4 regions of the Lacticaseibacillus sp. 53-4 genome follow, and region 1 is predicted to be linked to each of the others. Evidence: predicted binding sites of a transcription regulator. Region 1 holds the regulator's gene; each other region holds the start of a gene.
What was found. Region 1 encodes LexA, which represses DNA repair genes until DNA is damaged. Its sites were predicted from a motif close to CNAACANNTGTTNG; they were not measured.

Region 1 (4,198 bases):
GAGCCCCCTTACGTTGAGGCCGCAGTCGATCAGCACCCCGACCTGGTGATCGTGCCCGGGGTCGCCTTCGTACCGGCCACCGGCGCCCGCATCGGCTTTGGCGCCGGCTACTACGACCGCTTCTTGGCGAAGTACGATGGCCCCACCGTCGCTTTGGTCCCCAGTGTCATGAATTTTGCCGCGCCGGCGTGGCCGGTCGAAGCTTTCGACGTCCTGATCCAAACGCTGCTGACCGTTTAGTCTCGCAGCGAAAAACCAGCGGCAAGGTGTTTGCCGCATGTGAGGAGTAATTTTTTGACTAGTTTTCTCTCAAGTTTAGGCGGGGTCTCCGAGATCTTGATCCTGGTCGCCATCGGCTACGGGCTGACCGCCCTGGGGTGGTTCAACGACCGCTCCAGCCGTGTGATCGCCAAGGTCGTCACCCAGGTCGCCCTGCCCGCCTACATGATCGAAACCATCTGCTCGCGCTTTTCCGCAAGGGAGCTGGCGGCACTGCTGCCGGACCTGCGCTTTCCAGTGCTGTCGATGGCCGTCCTGTTTGCCCTGTCCTTTGTGGTGGCGCGCGTGATTCGCGTTGACCCCAAGCGCCGCGGCCTGTTCAAGTCCATGTTTTTTAACTCCAACACGGTGTTTATCGGCCTGCCGGTCAACCTGGCGCTGTTTGGGCCGAAAAGCGTGCCGTATGTGCTGGTTTACTACATGGCCAACACCACCATTTTCTGGACGATCGGGGTTTACTTGATCCAGCGCGACGGCCCGCACGCCGCCCACTTTGACCTCAAGCAGACGCTGGGGAAAATTTTCTCGCCGCCGCTTTTGGGCTTCATGGTCGGCGTCGTGCTCGTCCTGCTGCATGTGCAGCTGCCGAGCTTTCTCTCGGCCACTTTAGGCTACGTTGGTGACCTGACCATCCCGGGCTCCATGTTCTTCATCGGCATCGCGATGTACCAGGCCGGCATCAAAAACATCCGCTTCGACCGCGAACTGCTCGGCGTGTTCTCTGGGCGCTTCGTCTTTGCGCCGCTGGTGATGTACGCGCTGGTCGCCTTCGCCCCGGTCCCGCTGCTCATGAAGCAAGTCTTCATCCTGCAGTCCTGCATGCCGGTCATGACTAACGCCCCGGTCGTCGCCAAGCTGTACGGCGCCGATTCGAAAAACGCCGCGATCACCGTCTCCGCAACCACCCTGTTTGCCATCGTGGTGATCCCAATCGTCATGACCTTAGTGCAACATCTGTGAGGTAAATACATTGAAGAAAATTCTGCTTAGCGCTGCGCTGGTGCTGGTCCTCGCCGGCTGCGGCAGTCAAAAAAAAGCGCCGCAAACCAGCTCGAGCAGCAGCGTCAAAATCAGCAAACAGGCGGCACCGAAAAAACGGCCCAACACCAAGGCCGGCATGGATGATCTGATCGGCCACTACTGGGTCAACACTGCGGATGCGAGTGAAGTCCTGCAGATCACCGCCTCAACTGATGGCTACTTTGTGGACGTCCAGCGCTATTCGCAGGCTCAGGCCGGTTATGCGACGGCCAGTGCCGGGGTGTTTGCCGCCAGGCTGGTCCTGTGCAAGCACACATACACTTTCACCGGCCGCGCGCAGCCGAATGCGCAAAGCAGCACATGGGTCTTCCAGAAGCTCAGTGCGACCAAGATCAAACAACTGCCGGACGGGCCCCTGTTTCGGCAGGTCAAAAACGACGACCTCAGCACCATTAAACATTAAAGAGAAAGTAAGCCAAAATTGCTTAGTCGCGTTCCATAAAGCAACGTCCAAGCGCACAAACGCCCCTGCACCGCGATTTTAAAAACAAATCGTGGCGCAGGGGCGCTTGTGCTTTGAGCTAAACCCGCTTGATGGCTCAGCCTTTTGACGTTTGTGCTTATTTAACTTCGCTGCGGTACAGGCCAACGACCACACCCAGAATGGAGACGTCGTCGAAGTACATGTCCGACATGGAATCATTTTCCGGGTGCAGCCGCACACCGCCGTTTTCGCGGTAGAAGCGCTTGACCGTCGCCTCGTCGTCCTGGGTCATGGCGACCACAATCTGACCGTTCTCGGCGGTTTCCTGCTTCTTGATGATCAGCTTGTCGCCATCCAGAATGCCGATCTTGATCATGGACGAACCGGAAACTTCCAGGATAAACAGGTCATCTGCAATGTACTCCAGATCATCTGGAATCGGAAAATAGCCATCGATGTTCTCAATCGCGGTGATCGGCACCCCGGCGGCAACCGTACCGACGATTGGGATGCCTTCTTCGGCAATCCCGATGTATGACAAGCCGGCTTTGGTCAGCATCAGCGTGCGCGGCTTGGCCGGGTCCTTGGCAATGTAGCCTTCCGCCAGGAGCCGGTCGAGGTACGCGGCGACCGTGGAGCTGGAACTGAGGCCCACGTTTTTGCCGATTTCCCGCACGGTTGGTGGAAACCCATTGGTTTGAATTGAATCATGAATCGTGTGTAGGATCTGCTTCCAACGTTTCTGACTTGCTTGGGATGGCATGGCCGTCCGCCTCCGCTCTCTAGTTTTCTTTATCATACCAGCGGGAACGCTTGTTTGCAAGCAAAAGGACCGCAGCTTAGGAAAGCATCAAAAAAGACCGCCCAAGCGGTCTCATGTGAACCCTAGAAGCGATGCATCAGGTCCAGCCGGTGCAGCTGCCGGCGGTCGCACTTATTGCGCTGCATCAGGTAGACGCCGCCGAACAACATGTCGACTGCGATCAGCCCGATTCCGAGCACGGTATTGATGACTAGCAGGACCACGGTCACTGCGATCAATGCGCGCAGACTCCACTTCATGACTTTCATACTCATTGGACGCCCCCCTCTCGTAATTTTGATAGTTCTGATTATACCCGAAATCTTGCTTTTGTAAAGGTTCTGTATATAATCAATTTACATTCGGGGCAATTCGGCCGGCACTTGGCATTTATTCTTTACAATTCACAAACAAATCAGCCTTGCGCCGGATTCGCTTTCACCCCCTCATTTAGGTATCATAGAAGTAGTCAACAAACTCAAAGGGGTGCGCGCATGCAAACGAAACGCTCACAGTTTTACCAGCGGTTTTTAAACAACAAGTTTGCCGTGATCCTGGTCGATCTGGTGCTCGCGTTGCTCGCGATTTTTATTTTCACCAAAATTGCCTGGGTGTTTCAGCCTGTGGTCAGTTTTCTGAGCATCGTCGCCCCGCCGTTCATCCTCGCCGGAATCCTGTTCTACATGCTCAACCCCGTCGTCAACTGGCTGCATCAGCGCGGCCTCAACCGACTGCTGGCCATCGCGTTGGTCTTCCTCCTCGTGATTGGGCTGATCGTCCTAGCCATCACTCGCGTTGTGCCGCCCATCGAAAGCCAGCTGCGCAGCTTCATTAATGCGACTCCGACTTACTGGGACGAGTTCGTCCGGTGGATCACCGACCTGAATAACCAGCAGAACATTTTCAGCGACAAGCAGCTGAGTCAGTTCGCCGGCGAGATCCAAACTTGGGTCTCCAAGCGCGGCTCGACCATCTTGTCGGGGACGCTGTCGTCCTTGTCCTCGATCATCTCCACTGTCGGCACCGTGGTGGTTACCGTGGCGACCGCGCCGATCATTTTGTTCTTCATGCTCAAAGAGGGCAACAAGTTCACGCCAATGATCCTGCACCTGGTCCCAACCAAGCAGCGCAAGAGCTTTGGCGACATGCTGCACGAGATGAACGTCAAGGTCGGCTCGTACGTGCAAGGCCAGCTGACCGTCGCCATCGCCGTCGGGATCATTTTCATGGTCGGCTATTCGATCATCGGCCTGCGCTACGGCCTGATCTTTGGGATGCTGGCGGCACCGTTGAACCTGATCCCCTACTTTGGTTCCGCGCTCGCGATGGTGCCAGCGCTGATCATGGGCGCCATTCAGGGGCCGAAGATGTTCATCGCGGTAATCGTCGTCTTCTTCATCGAGTGGCTGCTCGAGACGCAATTGATCTCCCCGTTTGTCATGGGGAGTAAACTAGAGATGCACCCGATCACCATTGTCGTGGTCCTGCTGACAGCAGGGTCCATGTTCGGACTGGTGGGTGTGATCTTGGGAATCCCCGGCTTTGCGGTGATCAAGATCGTGGTGGTGCGCCTGTTCAGATGGTACCAGCAAGTCTCCGGGCTCTACCCCAGCGATGTTCCCGACAAGACCCTGCAACTCACCTCGCAGGAG
Region 2 (4,198 bases), on a different contig from region 1:
ATGACCTCGCGCAGGTTGTGCGGCGGAATGTCGGTCGCGTACCCCGCGGAAATCCCCGTCGCACCGTTGACCAGCAGATTAGGAAAAGCGGCCGGCAGCACCGTCGGCTCTTCGGTGGTGTCATCGAAGTTCAGGACCATTTCCACGGTATCCTTGTCGATGTCCTTCAGCAGCTCGCCGGAGATTTTGGACAGCCGGGCTTCGGTATAGCGCATCGCGGCCGGCGGATCGCCGTCCATCGAGCCGTTGTTCCCGTGCATTTCAATCAGCGGCTCTTCCAGCTTCCAATCCTGGGACAAGCGCACCATCGCCTCGTAAATCGACGAGTCGCCATGGGGGTGAAAATTACCCATGACGTTCCCGACGGACTTGGCGGACTTGCGAAAGCCCTTATCAAACGTGTTGCCGTCCTGGTTCATCGCAAACAGGATGCGGCGCTGAACCGGCTTTAAGCCGTCGCGCACATCCGGTAGGGCGCGCTCTTGAATGATGTACTTGGAGTAGCGGCCGAACCGCTCCCCCATGACCTCTTCGAGCGTCATTTCTTGAATGTGATTTGCCATTACTTACCCTTCTTCGAAATCTGCTTTTTGATCTGCTCGACGCCGAATTGCATGTTGCTGTGGTCGGTGGTCTTCGTTTCCATGATCGAGCCTTCCTCGTCCATGTCGAAGTCGACGTTACGCTCGATCCACTCGCGCCGCGGCTCTACGCGGTCGCCCATCAGCGTGGTGACCCGGCGTTCGGCCAGGGCGCCATCATCGACCCGCACCCGGATCAGCGTCCGGGTTTCCGGATTCATGGTGGTTTCCCAAAGCTGGTCAGCGTTCATTTCGCCTAAGCCTTTGAACCGGGTCAAAACGTAGCCTTTGCCCATTTTCTGGGTTTCTTTTTCCAGTTCCTCATCGGTCCAGGCGTAGGCGATCTTGATGTTGGCGCCCTTCCCCTTTTGCAGCCGGTAAAGCGGCGGCAGGGCGATGTAGACCTTGCCAGCGTCCATCAGCGGCCGCATGTAACGGTAGAAAAAGGTGAGCAGCAGCGCTTGAATGTGGGCGCCGTCGGTATCAGCATCGGTCATGATGATGACCTTGTCGTAGTTGGCCTGCTTGACGTCAAACTCCGCCCCGACGCCGGCGCCGATGGTGTAGATCATCGTGTTGATTTCTTCGTTCTTGACGATGTCCTGAAGCTTGGCCTTTTGCGTGTTCAACACCTTGCCTCGCAGCGGCAGGATGGCCTGGAACTTGCGGTCGCGGCCCTGCTTGGCCGAGCCGCCCGCCGAATCCCCTTCGACCAGGTACAGCTCGTTTTTCGCGGCGTTTTTGCTTTGCGCTGGGGTCAGCTTGCCTGACAGCAGGCCTTGGTCCTTCTTCTTGCGCTTGCCGGTGCGGGAGTCATCGCGGGCCTTGCGTGCGGCCTCACGCGCTTCACGAGCACGCAGCGCTTTGCGGACCAGCTCCTGCGCGTCGTCGCCGCCTTCCATGAGCCAGAAGCTCATTTTCTCGTAAATCACCGAGTCGACGGCGGCGCGAGCCTGGGGCGTGCCCAGCTTACCCTTAGTCTGACCCTCAAACTGCAGGATCTCCTCGGGGATGCGCACGGACAGCACCGCGGCCAGGCCTTCGCGAACGTCGGAGCCTTCCAGGTTCTTATCCTTGTCCTTCAGCAGGTTGACCTTGCGCGCAAAATCGTTGAACGCCCGGGTCAGCGCCGAGCGCATGCCGACTTCATGCGTGCCGCCGTCGCCGGTGCGCACGTTATTGACGAAGCTAATCGTGTTTTCGGAGTAGCCGTCGTTGTACTGGCCGGCAAAGTCCACGATGATGCCGTCCTTGTCGCCTTCAAAATTGAAGACGGGGCTGACGGTGTCGCGGTCCTCGTTCAGGTACTTAACGAAGCTGACCAGGCCGTCGGGATAATGGTACGTTTCGGCGCGGCCGGTGCGCTCATCGGTCAGGGTGAAGACAATGTTCTTCATCAAAAAGGCCGATTCGCGCAGGCGCTCGGACAGCGTGTCGAAGTTGTAGGTCGTCGTTTGAAAAATCGTCGGGTCCGGCTTGAACGTGATGGTCGTTCCGTTGGGCTCGTTGACCTTGCCCAATTTCTGCAGGCCGCCATCGGGATGGCCGCCGTTGATGAAATGCTCCTCAAAGCCTTGCTTGTCGCGCACGACCCGCACGGTCAGCGACTCGCTCAGCGCATTGACGACGGAAGAGCCGACCCCGTGCAGGCCGCCAGATGTCTTGTAAGAGTTCTGGTCGAACTTCCCGCCGGCGTGCAGCACCGTCAAAATGACTTCGATGGTCGGCTTGCCAGACGCGTGCATCCCCGTCGGCATGCCGCGGCCATGGTCCTTGACGGTGATCGAGTTATCCTCGTGAATCGTCGTGGCGATGGTGTCCCCGTACCCAGCGAGGGCCTCATCGACTGAGTTGTCGACGATTTCGTAAACCAGATGGTGCAGCCCACGGGCATCAGTTGAGCCAATATACATCCCCGGCCGCTTCCGCACGGCTTCCAGGCCATGCAGCACCTGGATCGATGAATCGGTGTATGCTTCTCTTGCTTTTGCCATTAAATGCTCCTCTTTTCGTGCAACTTCAATTACAATACACCAGACGCGGCCTCATATGAAAGCTATTTTTCCAAGGTGCTAAGCCGCGCGGCCTAAGCAAGCCGGCTAGCCTGCCTGGCGCAACGCCGCGGCCGGGCCCTGCTTTTCGGCCAGTGATTGATTTCGCGAAAACTCGCTGCTGATCTGCAAGCAGCGAATACTTGTTCGGATAACCTATTTTACGCAAGATTCGCCTTGGCGTCAAAAAATGGTAAACTGAAAACACTGATATTGCATCATCAAAGGTGGTTTCCATGCCAGATTTTCTCACCAAACCGACCCTCACTCAGGGGCCGGTGACACTGCGGGCGTTTCGCGCCGCAGACATTCCGCGAATGCTTGACATCTTGGCGCTGCCGCAGGTAAACCTGTACACCGGTGCGCTGACCAAAACCCCGAGTGCAGCGGACCGCTTTCCGGCGGATCAAAAGGAAACGGCCAAGATTATTAACTGGTACCAAACGCGTAATCAGCAACCGGACCGACTGGACCTGGCGATCGAAGCCAGTGGGCAACTGGTCGGCGAGGTCGTCTTGAACGAGTATGACGCCGCGCACAACACCTGCAACCTGCGCGTCCTCATCGCCGACGATGCGACAAGCCACGGCATCGGCACCATCGCGCTGAAGCTGATGGCGGCTCACGCCTTCACCTACCTGCACTTGGCCGCGCTCACCCTCGACGTGTTCGACTTCAACCCGCGGGCCCAGCACGTCTACCGCAAAGTTGGCTTCAGGCAAACGGGGGCCATCGGAAACGACCTCACGCTCGACGGCCGGCCGCACACGACCTTCACCATGCGGTTGACGGCTAAATCATTTGCTAAGAAAGGACCTCAGTCATGATTCTCGCCTTATGCTTCATCCTGGCCTACCTGATTGGCTCCATCCCCAGCGGGGTGTGGGTCGGCCGCGCCTTTTTCCACCAGGACATCCGCACCGCTGGCTCCCACAACATCGGGACAACGAACGCTTACCGCGTCCTCGGGCCGGTCGGCGGCACCATCGTCCTGGTGATGGACATTCTCAAAGGCACGCTGGGCGCCAGCCTGCCGATGTTGTTCGGTCTGCACCCCCACTGGCTGGTACTGCTGGTCGGGCTGGCCGCCGTGTTCGGCCACACCTGCTCGATTTTCATCGGCTTTAAGGGTGGCAAGGCGGTCGCCACGTCTGCCGGCATCGCGCTGGCCTACAACCCGCCGTTTTTTCTGTTCTGCTGCGCGGTGTTCATCAGCTTGGTGCTGCTGTCCAGCATGGTGTCGGTGGCCTCAACGCTGGGGATGTTCCTGATCACCATTGCGACGCTGTTTATGCATGACTGGATCCTGACGGCGGTGGCCGCGCTGATCTGGGTGCTGATCATGATCCGCCACCGCGCCAACTTTGCCCGCATCAAAAACGGCACTGAAAACATGGTGCCGTTCGGGCTCGGCCAGTACCTGCGCAAGCGCAAGGCTGAAACCAAAGCCAAATAGAACGCAAAACGCCAAGGCCTGATCGCCTTGGCGTTATTTTGTCTGACCGTTAAAGAGAATCTGGGATACGCAAACGCCCCACGATTCGCTGCACGCGTGGCGCCTCTTTG
Region 3 (4,198 bases), on a different contig from region 1:
CGTGATACAATAGGGCTATTTGATAGGGAATCGAGGATTTACTGTGGAAAAATACTATATCGTCGATAGTTCAATTTTGCCTGACGTGGTTGAGAAGGTCATCGCGGCCCGGACGATGATTGAAAACGGTCAGGTCCGCCAGGTTTCAGAAGCGGTCAAGCAGGTGGGCATCTCCCGGGGGACTTATTACAAGTACAAGGATTATGTGTTCCTGCCTGACGCCGGTCTGGCTCAGCGCAAGGCCGTGATTTCGCTGATGCTTCACCATGATCGCGGGATCCTGTCTGAGGTCTTGACGACGCTGTCCAACGCCGATGCGTCGATTATCACCATTAACCAGAACATTCCGATTCACGACTGGGCCAGCGTCGTGATTTCTTTCGATATCAGTAACCTGACCGGCACGGTTGACAGTCTGCTCGCCGCCTTGAAAAAGTCGCGCGGAGTGACCGATGTGACTCTGATCTCAGTGGAGTAGCGCCAAATCGTTAGATTAAACTTGCAAGTGAATTTAATGAGGTATATTCTAATTTGCAAGTACAAACGTGGGTTATGGGAGTGACCTGCGTTGTCTGAGACGATTATTGTCGTTGGGGGGCTTTTCTGAATGAGCCGGATTGTGAAGCTGTTTTGTGGTGTTTTATTCGCACTGGTCGCGGTACTGCCGGCGCTTTTGCTGGTGGCAATGATTCTACTGATCTCGGTGGTTTTTGCGGGGGTCAGCGCCCCGATTGCCTTGGGGCTGGTACCGCCGCTGCTTGTTCTGGGACTGATTGGTGTCCCGCTGCTTTCGGCGCTTCTGTTGGTGGGCCTCTGGTTTGCCCATTTTCATCAGGCGACGCTGCATGTGCTGGATAACGGGGTCAAGCGTGAGCTGACAATCAAAATCAACTTGACCGGTCGTCAAATCTTGCGCCAGCTGCAAAATGAGACCGTCATCGCACATCACCACGGGGGCAGCTGGTTTTCCGCCTTCGACCACGCCCTTGAAGGATTCTTTCACGACGAGCTGCGCGACTACCTGCTGCATCAGGTCAGCGAGCAGTACGGGCTGGACGTTGAGGAAGTCATGCGCCTGGCGGATGACCAGGATTACCATTTCTCACTTTAACTGAAAACGCGGCTGAGCCATAAAGCGGTTTTAGCCCAAAACACAAGGGCCTCTGAGCCGCGGTTCGTTCTTAGAATCGCGATGCAGAGGCCCTTGTGTACTTGGACGTTGATTTATTATGTCTGGCGCCGATTTTGGGTTCTCATTCGTAGCTGTTGCCGCCGTTGTGGCCGCCGACCAGGCTGGCCCGCTGAATCGCGGTGCCGCCGCGCAGTTTACTTTTGGCGTAGACGACTGCCGTGAAACCAAATTTCGTGCGCAGTGTGTCCACTGTGCGGGCCAAATCGGTCGTGCGGACCTGCTCGGCCACCGGTTGCAAAAGACTGAGCTGCTCGCCGGTGTCTGGACCCAGCCGGCCCGTGTACACGGCGATGTTGCGGATCACCTCGCCATGCCAGTAGCGGCGAAACAGCATGATCAGGGCTTCGTTCAGCTCATCGTTGCGATTGGTGGGGAAAATGCGCAGTGCGTGGCTGAAGCCGCTTTTGCCTGAAGCCTCTGCGGCCGCATAGGAAAAGCCAATGCCGAGGCTGATGCTGCCGGCCTTCTTGTGATGATGGCGGAGCCGGGCGGCCACCTGCTCACCGATTTCCTTGATCACCAGCTCGATTTCGCTTTGAATCGCGTAGTCGCGTGGCAGCACTTGTGAGTTGCCGATGCTTGGTGCTCTAGTCACCACGCGCTTGGCGATGGTGGTGCGATCGATGCCCCAGGCCAGGGCAAACAGCTGCTGGCCGATGATACCCATTTCCTGTTCCAGTAGGTAAGGGTTAGCGTGCGCCAGCTCGTAAATCGTGGTAATGCCCAGCCGCCTAAGATGCGCGGCGGTGCGGTCGGCGATGCTCCACACGGCAGTCATGTCGTCGATCGACCACAGCTTTTCCGGTACCGTGGCGTAGGAGATCTCGCCAATGAGATCCGGCTGATGTTTGGCGTACACATCCAAGGCAATCTTGGCCTGGACCGGATTTTCGCCAATGCCGACGGTGGTGTAAAGGCCCAGCGCATGGTACACCGCCTTCTGGATGCGCTTGGCGACTTCCCGTGGCGTCTTGCCAAAAAGGCGCCAGGAGTGCGTGAGGTCCAGCACCGACTCATCGATCGAATACGGCCACAGGTCCGAATCGGCGACGAAGCGGCGAAAGATGTCGTTGATCTGCAGATTGCGCTGGATGTAGAGGTTCATGCGCGGCGGGACCACCATCAGGTTCGGGTCATCGGGCAGGTCGCGCTGGCGGCTGACGTTTGCCTGCAAGCCGTACTCTTTCTTCGCGATCGGCGAGGTGGCCAGAATCAGGCCGCCGTTGGTATTTTCCTGCTCAGACATGACGACTAAGGCGACCTTCAGCGGGTCCCAGCCGCGGGCGACCGCCTCAACGGAAGCGTAGAAGGATTTATTATCGATTAAAAAAACGACCCGGTGCGGCTCGTTTGCATAAATAGACGGTTCACTCATCGCCAATCACCTCGAGGTTCATTATACGAACAAACGTTCTATTTTGGCAAGCAATTTGATTCGCAGTGAGTGCTATAATTTTAATGTTCAGATTAAAAAATGAGGTGAAAGAATGTCAGTATTAACAGATTCATACACCCTGCCAAATGGGGTCAAGATCCCGCAGGTCGGCTTTGGGACCTGGCAGATTCCTAATGGAGACAAGGCTTATCAGGCGGTGACTGAGGCGTTGCGCCAGGGTTATCGGCACATTGATACGGCCCATGGCTACGGCAACGAGGAAAGCGTGGGCAAGGCGATCCGCGATTCTGGGATCCCTCGCGATCAGATTTTCGTGACCTCGAAGCTTCCGGCAGGTGCGAAGACGGCGGAGGCAGCACAACAAGCCTTTGCGGAGTCCATGGCGCGGCTGGACCTCGGCTACATCGACATGTACCTGATCCACGCCCCGTGGCCGTGGGAGGAGTTTGGGGCCGACTACCGGGTGCAGAACCGGACGGTGTGGGCCCAGATGGAATCCTTCTACACCAGTAAAAAAGTGCGTGCGATTGGGATTTCTAACTTCAACGTGCGCGACCAGGAGGACCTGTACGCGCACTGCAAGATCAAGCCAATGGCGCTGCAGCTGCAGTATTACATCGGTTTTACCGAAGATGACAACGTCCAGTGTGCTAAGGAGAACGGCCTGTTGGTCGAGGCCTTTTCACCGCTGGCAACCGGCTTCTTGCTCAACAATGATGCGGTCAAAACCGTGGCTGCGCATTACGGCACCGGGGTGGCTCAGGTGGCGATCCGCTACGTCCTGCAAAAAGGGCTCCTGCCGCTGCCAAAGGCGACCAGCCCGGCGCACATTAAAGCTAACACCGAGTTGGACTTTACGCTCAGTGCTGAAGACATGAAGACGCTGGACAGCCTGAAGGACACCGCACCAGGTGAGGACAATAACCGGTACTGAGACAATAAAAAACACGCCTGATTTTTAGGCGTGTTTTTTGGTGCCATCTGACGCGGCTGCCAAGCTGGGGGCGCGGGTGAAGCTGTGGTCTGGATGGGCGTCGATCAAGCTTTGATCGGCCGTGAGAATCACAAACCGTGAGTGGGTGCCTGCCAGCGCCTGGTTGGCGAATCTCAGAAAGGCACGCGTCTCGGTCGGCACCATTACGGCGGGCAACCCTTTGGCCAAAATCACGGACCGTTTGCCCATGAGGCCGCGGAAGAATTGGACATAAAGACTTTCCGCTGGGGTCAGCTGGCTTGCGGGCTGATCTAAGAACAGGGTGTCTTGGCGCAGCGCTTCGGGCAGCTGGTTCAGGGCCGGGCCGCGACTGTTGATGAGCAGGTTGGCGCGGACCGACAGATAGGGCACGATGCCGGTGTCGGTTTCATCGACCAGGGCCAGCGCCTTGGTGCAGCCGCCGCTGACAAAAGCCTGGGTGTAGGCGGCGAACGTCTGACTCAGCGAGTCAGCGGAAACAAAGACAAAACTGGTGGTTCCCGGCGCGAAGAGGGTCTGAACATGATCGCGGAAACTTTGTGCCATTTGGGGATGAAAAAGCGTCATAGACAAGGCTCCTTAAGAATTGACTTGATCGGTTGAAGACGCGGTGTGCAGCAGCTGCCGCCTGAGTAAA
Region 4 (4,198 bases), on a different contig from region 1:
TTCATCCGATGTTCACCCCGAATCCTTTAAGCAGCATCTGCAGGCCCATGTAGCCAATCGCCGGAATGAAGATCCAGCGCAGCACCTTGGTCGGCATGATCTGCATCAGCCGGGTGCCGAGCGTGGCGCCAATCAGGATACCGATCGCCAGCGGCGCGGCAATTTGCGGCTGCAGCGAGCCGTTGAAAAAGTACACGGTCGCACTGGCGGCAGCGGTGACCCCCATCATCAGGTTTGACGTGGCAGTCGACGGCTTCAGCGGCATTTTCATGATGGTGTCCATTGCCAGGACCTTGAAGGCCCCAGACCCGATGCCCAGCAAACCAGATGCCAGCCCGGCACCGAACATCATGGCAAACCCGCCTGGGACATTCGTGACCTGGTACTCAACGCGTTGACCGGTGCTTTTGTCGAAGTACTCGCCGTTCAGATTCAATTTTTCGGCCGCCTTGTCCGGCACCGGCGCCTTGATGTTTTCCGGCTTCATCAGCATCTTGCGGATCATGTTGTAAACCGAAAACAGCAGCAGCGCCCCGAACAGGAAGTACAGGATGTTGGCGTTGAACAACCCGGTTAAAATCGCGCCGAGCACCGCGCCAACCGTGGTCGCAATTTCCAAAAACATCGCGACGCGCAGGTTGAGCATGTCGTCCTTGAGGTACGCGATGGTGGCGCCGCTGGAGGTGGCGATGACCGCGACAATGCTGGCGGCGATCGCGTACTGGATCGGCAGACCCATCATCAACGTCAACACCGGCGTGATGATGATGCCGCCGCCCAGCCCCAGCAAGGCGCCCAGGATGCCAGCCATCAGGCCAACGCCGGCGAGCAAAAGTGCTTGACCCACCATCGGCTAGTCCTCCTTTTTGCGGCTAGTCGTGCTGCGCTTTTTGGCCGCGGGCTTGCGCGTCGTGCGCTTGCGGGTCGCCGGCTTCTTGGCCGCCGTGCGCCGCGTGGTGGTTTTGCGGGTGGTCTTGGCGCGGCTCGCCGGGACTTCCTTGACGATTGGCTTTGGCGCCTCACGGGTCGTCTTGATGACGGCCAGCTTTTCGTGGACCTCGGCCGCAACCGCCGCCATGTTGGCCCGCTTATCGGCGAGGTAGGCGTCCGCCGTCGCGATCTCATCGATGCGGAGACCAGACGCGTTGACGTATGGCGACACCACGATCAGGTTGAGGTCGATTGGCGTTTCTTTGTCCGCATCGAGGAAGTTGGTGACCTTCTTGCTGTCCTCAAACGGCAGGTTGATGATGCCGGTTTCGATCCGAACATAGGTGGGCTCATCCCCTGCAATCGTCAGCTGCGCCGAAATGAGCTTGCCGGTTGAAAGCGCCTGGTCCACGTCGTTAAACACCGGCGCCAGGGCCTTTTCGATATCGGACGTCGCCGCTGCCTCGGTGATTGGATAATTGGTCTGCTCGAAGTTTTCCGCTTCAATGGCTTCCTGAAAAGCCTTCACGTTGATTTCCATGTTTATCCCTCTTTACTTATTCTTTGGCCATCATATCCTATGTAAGCGGCTCGGTTCAAGCCGGCTTCCCTTTTCAAGCCCGAACATCCGTTTTATACTGGAAGGAAAAGCCGGCGCGACGAGTTTCACTGCGCCGGTTAAAATTGCTTAAGAAAGGAGCGTTCTCATGGCAGACAACCGCATTGGCGTGCGCGAGCTCGTCGAACTCACCGTCCGCACCGGTGACCTGGACCCGGTCACCACCAATTCCAATAACACCGCCATGCTGGGCGCTTCGATCCACCGCCGCCTGCAGGCCGCCCATGACGGCAACTATGAAAAGGAAGTCTACCTGGCCCAGACGGTCACGGTCAACGGTGTGGCCTACACCATCGACGGACGCGCAGACGGCGTGGACACCAGCAAGAAGCGTACCGTGGTCGAGGAGATCAAAACCTCAGCGCGCGACTGGGCCGACGTCACCCAAAACACCAAGGACCGCTACTGGGCGCAGGCCCGGGTCTACGGCCATTTTCTGTGCGACGAGCGGGACTTGGCCGAAGTCGAGCTGGATCTGATCTACTACCAAACCACCACCGACCAAATCACGCGCTTCACCGAGGTCAAAACCGCGGCTGAGCTCGCCGATGATTTTCAGGACCTGCTGAACGATTTTGGTGACTGGCTGAAAATGCGCAGCGACATTGTCGTCCGCCGCGACGCCAGCATTGAGCCGCTGCCGTTTCCCTTCCCGGTGTACCGCAAAGGGCAGCGCGAACTGGCCGCGGCGGTGTATCGCACCGTCGCCAATTCGACGCGGCTGTTTGTCGAGGCCCCGACCGGCACCGGCAAAACCATTTCGACGCTGTTTCCGGTGATCAAGGCGATGGGCGCCGGGCTCATCCAGCGCACCTTCTACCTGACCGCCAAGCAAAGCACTAGGCACGTGGCCGAAGAGGCGATGGCGCTGATGACCAAACACGGCCTGCACGCCAAAAGCATCACGCTGACGGCCAAGGACACCATCACCTTTGCCGACGAGCCCGACGACCCCAGCATCAACCCCTACATGCTCGGCTACTACGACCGCCTCAAGCCGGCGCTGAAAGATCTGTTGGGCCACGAGGACGCCATCACGCGGCCGGTGATCGAGCAGTACGCCAAGAAGCACACGCTGGACCCCTTCGAGTTTTCGCTGGACGTCAGCCTGTTTTGCGATGTCATCATCTGCGACTACAACTACCTGTTCGACCCGGCGGTGTTCCTGCAGCGCTTCTTTGCCGAGCCGGACACCGGCAACTTCTTCCTGATCGACGAGGCGCACAACCTGGTGGCAAGGGCGCGGGAAATGTACAGCGCCGAGCTGCTCGACACCGATTTTGCCACGTTACGGTCTGCAATCGATAAGCAAAAGGGCAAGGGTCTGCCGCCAGTCAAAGGCGCCTTGTCCAAGGTCCTGACCGCCTTTGACGCCGTGCGCCTGACAGTCAATGACCAGCCGCTGACGTTTCAAAAACCACAGCTCGACGACTTCATCGCGCAGCTGACCGGCTTCACCAGCGCCGTGCACGACTGGCTGGGCCAGGACCCCGACACGCGTGACCAGGCCGTCGTCGATCAGGTGCTGCCAGTGTTCTTCAGCGCCACCAGCTACCTGCGCATCGCTGATTACTACAACGACGCCTACGAAACGGAAATTGAAAACGCGGCCGGGGCCATCCACCTCAAGGAGCTGTGCCTGGATCCCAGCCAGTTCATCTCGGACTGTCTGGACAAAGGCCGCGGCGCCGTGCTATTTTCAGCGACCCTGTCGCCTTTGCCCTACTATCAGGACATTCTCGGCGGCCGCGACCAGTCGCTGGCCTACCGCCTACCGTCGCCGTTTCCCCAGGAAAACCTCAAGGTGTTGGTCACCAATTTTATCACCCCGACTTATCGCAATCGCGAGTCCAGCCTGCCGGCGCTGATCGCCAGCCTCACTATGATGGTCAGCACCAAAGCTGGGCACTACCTGATCTTCCTACCGTCGCACAGCTACCTGACCACCGTCGCCGACGCCTTCAAGGCTGCCAACCCGGACTTGGCCACCGTCGTGCAAGGCGGCAGCATGACCAGCGACGAACGCACCACGTTTCTGGCCCGGTTTCGCGATGACCCCAGTCCCGTGGTCGGTTTTGCCGTGCTCGGCGGGATTTTCAGCGAAGGCATCGACCTGGGCGGCGACCAGTTGATCGGCGTCGCCATTGTCACCGTCGGCCTGCCCGGCCTGAACGCAGAAACCGACCGCCTGCGTGCGTATTTTGACGCGCAGGGCCAGGACGGGTTTGCCTACGCCTACCAGCTGCCCGGCTTCAACAATGTCCTGCAGGCCGGCGGGCGGGTCATCCGCGGGGCCAAGGACGTCGGCGTCGTGCTGCTGGCCGACAGCCGCTTCGCCGGGCCGCGATACGCGCCGCTGTTTCCGCCGCACTGGACCCATGCCACCGTCGCCACTGACCTTGACGACATGGCCGCGCAACTGACCGACTTTTGGGAGGCTCATCGTGAAAACACCCCTAACGCTTGATTTGGAAAAAACGCTGTACGCCTACTGGGAAGACCTGGGGGCGGTGGCGGTCGAAGAGGTCACCATGCCAGCCGACCGCGGGATCGTCGACACACTGGTCATGCAGCCCGGTGACCCGCTGACCTGGCGGTGCTTCGAGCTGAAGGTGACCAAAAGCGACTTCCACAGCAGCGCCAAACTCA

Region 2: parE (DNA topoisomerase IV subunit B) is a predicted target of LexA. The motif match lies at 2,769-2,782, and genes of this name have one in related genera.
Region 3: JUF21_RS00115 (Y-family DNA polymerase) is a predicted target of LexA. The motif match lies at 2,594-2,607, and genes of this name have one in related genera.
Region 4: JUF21_RS04810 (ATP-dependent DNA helicase) is a predicted target of LexA. The motif match lies at 1,552-1,565, and genes of this name have one in related genera.

Annotation. Positions count from the first base shown of each region.
Region 1 is NZ_BOLT01000005.1:35,982-40,179, reverse strand. It holds gene JUF21_RS03300 (5-formyltetrahydrofolate cyclo-ligase) at 1-240, shown strand, start outside; gene JUF21_RS03295 (AEC family transporter) at 295-1,239, shown strand; gene JUF21_RS03290 (hypothetical protein) at 1,250-1,723, shown strand; gene lexA (transcriptional repressor LexA) at 1,881-2,507, opposite strand; gene JUF21_RS03280 (hypothetical protein) at 2,630-2,821, opposite strand; gene JUF21_RS03275 (AI-2E family transporter) at 3,041-4,198, shown strand, end outside.
Region 2 is NZ_BOLT01000004.1:12,577-16,774, reverse strand. It holds gene parC (DNA topoisomerase IV subunit A) at 1-563, opposite strand, end outside; gene parE (DNA topoisomerase IV subunit B) at 563-2,575, opposite strand; gene JUF21_RS02570 (GNAT family N-acetyltransferase) at 2,869-3,459, shown strand; gene plsY (glycerol-3-phosphate 1-O-acyltransferase PlsY) at 3,456-4,088, shown strand.
Region 3 is NZ_BOLT01000001.1:17,804-22,001, reverse strand. It holds gene JUF21_RS00125 (ACT domain-containing protein) at 44-478, shown strand; gene JUF21_RS00120 (hypothetical protein) at 608-1,111, shown strand; gene JUF21_RS00115 (Y-family DNA polymerase) at 1,254-2,567, opposite strand; gene JUF21_RS00110 (aldo/keto reductase) at 2,680-3,522, shown strand; gene JUF21_RS00105 (branched-chain amino acid ABC transporter ATP-binding protein) at 3,547-4,128, opposite strand; gene JUF21_RS00100 (hypothetical protein) at 4,141-4,198, opposite strand, start outside.
Region 4 is NZ_BOLT01000008.1:30,277-34,474, reverse strand. It holds gene JUF21_RS04825 (DUF1634 domain-containing protein) at 1-5, opposite strand, end outside; gene JUF21_RS04820 (sulfite exporter TauE/SafE family protein) at 2-847, opposite strand; gene JUF21_RS04815 (hypothetical protein) at 854-1,471, opposite strand; gene JUF21_RS04810 (ATP-dependent DNA helicase) at 1,638-4,016, shown strand; gene JUF21_RS04805 (hypothetical protein) at 3,994-4,198, shown strand, end outside.